Sphaerisporangium rubeum: one gene and its partner. The protein of the gene in region 2 binds, or shares a complex with, the protein of the main gene of each other region. Links are inferred from orthologs where the notes say so. Each region holds a gene or a part of one and is shown on either strand. Other genes may lie near its edges.

The links.
Region 1: BJ992_RS22920 (region 2) and BJ992_RS20135 share a complex: the UniProt entries of both Bacillus subtilis proteins name them as parts of the possible RNA degradosome complex. The link is inferred for Sphaerisporangium rubeum from one-to-one orthologs.

What each region holds. Positions count from the first base shown.
Region 1 is NZ_JACHIU010000001.1:4,683,991-4,687,070, forward strand. What follows is about bases 82-2,842. They hold BJ992_RS20135 (6-phosphofructokinase), read right to left. Parts: upstream 2,095-2,842; coding sequence 1,069-2,094; downstream 82-1,068. Other genes in these bases: BJ992_RS20130 (MHYT domain-containing protein), read left to right, coding at 147-1,001; BJ992_RS20140 (lactonase family protein), read right to left, coding at 2,256-2,842. Also shown: more of BJ992_RS20140, read right to left, coding at 2,843-3,080. UniProt on the Bacillus subtilis protein: Catalyzes the phosphorylation of D-fructose 6-phosphate to fructose 1,6-bisphosphate by ATP, the first committing step of glycolysis.
Region 2 is NZ_JACHIU010000001.1:5,382,945-5,386,245, reverse strand. Bases 151-3,132 are described here. They hold BJ992_RS22920 (polyribonucleotide nucleotidyltransferase), read left to right. Parts: upstream 151-473; coding sequence 474-2,792; downstream 2,793-3,132. Other genes in these bases: BJ992_RS22915 (insulinase family protein), read left to right, coding at 2,792-3,132. Also shown: rpsO (30S ribosomal protein S15), read left to right, coding at 1-49; more of BJ992_RS22915, read left to right, coding at 3,133-3,301. UniProt on the Bacillus subtilis protein: Involved in mRNA degradation. Catalyzes the phosphorolysis of single-stranded polyribonucleotides processively in the 3'- to 5'-direction. Necessary for competence development in Bacillus subtilis.

The DNA of each region.
Region 1 (3,080 bases), 700 kb from region 2 along the record:
ACTTCCGTTCCCTGACATTTTCGGTCAGGTCTTCAATCAGGTCGTGATGCGCCGAATACTGGCAGCCACATCAGCGATGATGGGATACGTCCCACTATGACCAGGTAACACGAACCATGTTCGCGTTTCCCGCAAGGAGCGCACGCTTGTCCCACATCGACCACTTCTCCCACGGGGCGCTCATCCCCGTGCTGTCCTATGCCATGTCCGTCATCGGTTCTCTGCTCGGCCTGCTGCTCGCCTCCCGCGCACGCGTGACCGAGGGGGCCGCGCGGACCCGCTGGCTCGTCGCGGCGGCCCTGGCCATCGGCGGCACCGGCATCTGGGTCATGCACTTCATCGCGATGATGGGCTTCTCCGTGCCGGGCACGTCGATCCGCTACGATGTGCCGCTCACCGTCGTCTCCGCGTTCGTCGCGGTCGTCATCGTAGGGATCGGGCTGCTGCTCGCGGCCCGCGGCGGCGAGCACTTCCCGCGCCTCGCCGGCGCGGGCCTGATCACCGGGCTCGGCGTGGCCGCGATGCACTACCTCGGCATGTCCGCGATACGCATCCCCGCCGACCTGCACTACGACGTGGTGACCGTCGCGGCCTCGGTGCTCATCGCCGTGGTGGCCGCGACCGCCGCGCTGTGGTTCACCCTGCGGGTCGAGGGCCTGGTCGCCACCACGGCCGCCGCGCTCATCATGGGGGTGGCGGTGTGCGGCATGCACTACACCGGCATGTTCTCGCTCAGCGTCAGCCTGTGGCCGGGGCCCGCCGCGGACGTCGGCGGCGCGACCGCGCTGAGCTTCCTGCTGCCGCTGCTCATCGGCATCAGCCTGGTGACGCTCGGCCTGCTGCTCGTCGTCACCCTGATGCCCTCACGTCAGGAGATCGAGAACGAGGCCGCGCTGCTCGCGTCCATCGAGCGGCGCCGCGCCGGGATCGTTCCACCTCAGGCCCCCGCGGCCCCCGCGCGCCGTCCGTCGCTGTTCGACTCCGGCGGCCCCTCGCGCTGACCTGACGACGACGGCCCCGGCGACGTGATGTCGCCGGGGCCGTCGTCGTTCACCGTACGCCGGTCTGTCAGCCGAAGAAGACCTCCGCCTCCTCGTACCGGGACACCGGGACCGTCTTGAGCTCGGCGGTCGCCTCCTCAAGGCGCGCACGGACGATGTCGGTGCCGCGCAGCGCGACCATCTTGCCGAAGTCGCCGTCGTTCACCGCGTCGATGGCGTGCAGGCCGAAGCGGGTGGCGAGCACGCGGTCGTACGCGCTCGGGGTGCCGCCGCGCTGCACGTGGCCGAGCACGGTGGTGCGGGCCTCCTTGCCGGTGCGCTTCTCGATCTCCTGGGCCAGCATCTCGCCGATGCCGCCGAGACGGACGTGGCCGAAGGAGTCGAGCTCACCGGTCTGCAGGGCCATCTGGCCCTCCAGCGGGTGCGCGCCTTCGGCGACCACGATGATCGGCGAGTAACGGATCTTGAAGCGGCTCTCGACGTACTCACAGACCTTGTCGATGTCGAACGGCTTCTCCGGGATGAGGATGACGTTGGCGCCACCCGCCATGCCGGCGTGCAGCGCGATCCAGCCCGCGTGACGGCCCATGACCTCGCAGATCAGCGCGCGGTGGTGGGACTCGGCGGTGGTGTGCAGCCGGTCGATGGCCTCGGTCGCGATGTTGACCGCGGTGTCGAAGCCGAAGGTGTAGTCGGTGGCGTTGAGGTCGTTGTCGATGGTCTTCGGCACGCCGACGACCTTCACGTCCCGGTCGTACAGCTGCTTGGCGACACCCAGGGTGTCCTCGCCGCCGATCGCGATGAGCGCGTCGACGCCGTACTCGGCGAGGTTGGCCTTGATGCGGTCGACACCACCCTCGATCTTGATGGGGTTGGTGCGCGAGGAGCCGAGGATGGTGCCGCCGCGCGGCAGGATGCCGCGCACGCTGGAGATCTCCAGCGGCATCGTCTCGCCTTCGAGCGGGCCGCGCCAGCCGTCCCGGAACCCGACGAACTCGTGCCCGTAGACGCTCACGCCCTTGCGGACGACGGCACGGATGACCGCGTTGAGGCCAGGGCAGTCTCCGCCCCCAGTCAGTACACCGATACGCATGGCGGGTTTCCTCCCGATGTGGGTCTGCGGTCACACTTCTTGTGCGTCATGGCTGCCGGCGGGCACCGTCGGAAAGGCATTCCCCCCATCCGCCGGCGTCACCGCCCATGGCATTGTGCCGCAGCCGCCAACATTGGTCTAGACCAGCATGTGACAGGCGGTCAGACCGGTGCCGGCAACACGCAGGAGGGGCTGCCGACCTCGAACGCCAGACCCGTCGGCACCGGAACGCCGTCGTGCAAGGCGAGCACGGCGACGTTGTCGGACCGCTGGTTGGCGACGTACATGTGGTCGCCGGCGACCGTGAAGTGGCGCGGCCACAGTCCACCGCAGCCTACCTCCGCCAGGAGGGTGAGGCCGCCGTCACCGGTGAAACCGAACACCGCGATCGTGTCGGGGCCGCGGTTGGCGGCGTACAGGTGCCGGCCGTCGGGGGAAAGGTCGATGTGCGACACGAGGTTGCGGCCGGCGGACCCGGTGGCCGGCACCGCGCCGAGCTCGCGCCACCCGTCGTCGTACACCCGGATGGCCCCGTCCAGCTCGCCGGCGACGTACCAGCGGCCGTCGCGGCGTGCCATGTGGCGCGGGCCCATGCCGGCCGGCATGATCACCGGCCCGTCCGGGTGCGGCGCCGGCGCGGCGCCGGTCGTGAAGCGGCGGATCCGGTCGGTGCCGAGGTCGGTGGCGTACAGCGTGCGGCCGGGGCCGAACGTCGACTGGTGCGCGTGCGGGCCGGCCTGGCGCGCGGGGTCGGCGCCGTGACCCTCGCCGGGGAACAGGTGCGGACGGCCGTCGAACAGGCCGGAGCTGCCGAGCCGGAACACCGCCACGGTGCCGTCGCCGTAGTTGGCGACCGACAGCCACGTGCCTGAGGGGTCCACGGCGACGTGGCAGGGGTAGGAGCCGCCACTCGGTCCCTCCGCCAGCAGCGCCGGCCCCTCGGCGTCGGCGGAGAAGGCCGCCACCCCGCCTTCCTCGCATTCGAG
Region 2 (3,301 bases):
CATCACGCGCTACCGCAGCCTCATCGAGCGTCTCGGCCTGCGCCGATAGCACACGGCCGATAATGTGGGGAGGGAGCGGCGAGCAGCCACTCCCTCCCACATCAGGGCAAGGCCTCCCTGGCTAGGACCGCGAGGAGACGGCGCGTCGCGACGCGCACGGGCCCGCCGGTGAGCAAACTGGCCTACCAGACAACTGAACAACAGCCGAACCAGTGCCCCGCGTCCGCACAGTACGAGCGTCCCCGTGACGCCTGCGGGCCGGTCCTCGGTAGTGGCTTCCGGATGTCGACGGCGTGCCGCCGCGACCCGGGTGCTTCGATCGAAGACCGGCGCTGCACATGACGGGGAACCGGCACGACGGAGCCGGGCACCGCCTCGCCTGAGCGCGGCGACCGCCGCCCGGCCCGGCGCGTGCCCCCAGCGAGTGTGATCAAGCGCATGGACGCGGGCGACCGACCAAAAGGAGGTCCCCCGTGGAGGGTGTCCACAGCACAGAGGCCGTGATCGACAACGGCTCTTTCGGCACGCGTACCATCCGGTTCGAGACCGGGCGGTTCGCGCGCCAGGCGGCGGGAAGCGCCGTCGTCTACCTCGACGACGAGACGATGGTCCTGTCCGCCACCACCGCGTCCAAGCATCCCAAGGAGAGCCTGGACTTCTTCCCCCTCACCGTGGACGTCGAGGAGCGCATGTACGCCGCGGGCCGCATCCCCGGCTCGTTCTTCCGCCGTGAGGGCCGGCCGTCCGAGGACGCCATCCTCACCTGCCGCCTCATCGACCGTCCGCTGCGTCCGTCCTTCGTCAAGGGCCTGCGCAACGAGGTGCAGGTCGTGGCGACCATCATGGCGCTGAACCCCGACCACCTGTACGACGTCGTGGCGATCAACGCCGCGAGCCTGTCGACGCAGCTCGCGGGCCTGCCGTTCTCCGGCCCGATCGGCGGCGTGCGCGTCGCGCTGATCAACGGCCAGTGGGTCGCCTTCCCGACCCACGCCGAGCTGGAAGGCGCGACCTTCGACATGGTCGTGGCCGGCCGGGTGCTCGACGACGGCGACGTCGCGATCATGATGGTGGAGGCCGAGTCCACCCGCGACACGCTCAAGCTGGTCGCCGACGGCGCCGTCGCGCCGACCGAGGAGACCGTGGCCGAGGGTCTCGACGCCGCCAAGCCGTTCATCAAGGTGCTCGTCGAGGCGCAGAACAAGATCGCTCAGGCCGCCGCCAAGGAGACCCAGCAGTTCCCGATCTTCCTGGACTACCAGGAGGACGCCTACGACGCCGTCGCCGGCGCCGTCCGGAGCGAGCTGGCCTCCGCGCTCACCATCGCGGGCAAGAAGGAGCGCGAGGCCGAGCTGGACCGCGTCAAGGCCCTGGCCGCCGAGAAGGTCGCCTCCGACTTCGAGGGCCGCGAGAAGGAGATCTCCGCCGCGTTCCGCTCGCTCACCAAGAAGCTCATGCGCGAGCGCGTGATCAGCGAGGGTGTGCGCATCGACGGCCGTGGCACCAAGGACATCCGGCAGCTCAGCGCCGAGGTCCATGTGGTGCCTCGCGTGCACGGGTCGGCCCTGTTCGAGCGTGGCGAGACCCAGATCCTCGGCATCACCACGCTCAACATGCTCCGCATGGAGCAGATGATCGACACGCTGAACCCCGAGCGCACCAAGCGCTACATGCACAACTACAACTTCCCGCCGTACTCCACCGGTGAGACCGGCCGCGTCGGCTCGCCGAAGCGCCGCGAGATCGGCCACGGCGCGCTCGCCGAGCGCGCGCTGATCCCGGTGCTGCCGAGCCGCGAGGAGTTCCCGTACGCCATCCGCCAGGTGTCGGAGGCCCTCGGGTCCAACGGCTCCACCAGCATGGGGTCGGTCTGCGCCTCCACGATGGCGCTGCTCGACGCCGGTGTGCCGCTCAAGGAGATGGTCGCCGGCATCGCGATGGGCCTGATCGGCGAGGGTGACCAGTACGTCACGCTGACCGACATCCTCGGGGCCGAGGACGCCATGGGTGACATGGACTTCAAGGTCGCCGGCACCCGTGACGTCATCACGGCGCTCCAGCTCGACACCAAGCTGGACGGCATCCCCGCGACGGTGCTCGCCTCGGCGCTCAAGCAGGCCAGGGCCGCACGTCTCGCCATCCTCGACGTCATGCGCGAGGCGATCGACTCCCCGGCGGAGATGAACCCGACCGCGCCGCGCATCATCACGATCAAGGTCCCGGTCGACAAGATCGGCGAGGTCATCGGCCCGAAGGGCAAGATGATCAACCAGATCCAGGACGACACCGGCGCCGAGATCACGATCGAGGACGACGGCACCATCTACATCGGCGCGACCGACGGCCCGTCCGCCGAGGCGGCGCGCAGCACGATCAACTCGATCGCCAACCCGCACATGCCGGAGATCGGCGAGCGCTACCTCGGCACGGTCGTCAAGATCGCGGCGTTCGGCGCGTTCGTCAGCCTGCTGCCCGGCAAGGACGGCCTGCTGCACGTCTCGCAGATCCGCAAGCTGCACGGCGGCAAGCGCATCGAGAACGTCGAGGACGTCATGAACGTCGGCGACAAGGTCCAGGTCGAGATCGCCGAGATCGACGCGCGGGGCAAGCTGTCCCTGGTGCCGGTCGAGGTCATCGAGAAGGAGAGCGCGGCCAGGGCCGAGTCCGGTGGCGGCGACGCGGCCGGCGACGCCGAGCCGCGCGAGGCCGAGCGGTCCGAGCGGTCCGAGCCGCGCGGCGACCGGCCGCGCCGTACCCGCACCCGCGGCGGACGGGACGACCGCAACTCGTGATCACCACCACTCTGCACCCCGGTAAGGACGGTGCCGGCGTCGTACGCCGCACCGTCCTGCCCGGCGGGCTCCGCGTGGTGACCGAGACGATGCCGACCGTGCGTTCCGTCGCGGTCGGCGCCTGGGTCGGCATCGGATCCCGTGACGAGGCGTCCGAGCACATGGGGGCCACCCACTTCCTTGAGCACCTGCTGTTCAAGGGCACCCCCACCCGGGACGCGCTGGAGATCTCCGCGGCCATCGAGGGCATCGGCGGCGAGATCAACGCGTTCACCGCCAAGGAGTACACCTGCTACTACGCGCGGGTCCTCGACGAGGATCTGCCGCTCGCCATCGACGTGCTCGCCGACGTGGTGACCTCGTCGCTGGTCACCGCCGAGGACGTCGAGTCCGAGCGCGGCGTGATCCTCGAAGAGATCGCCATGCACGACGACGACCCCTCCGACGTGGTGCACGAGCAGTTCTCCGCGGTGCTCCACGGCGACGCGCCGCTCGGCCGGCCGATCCTC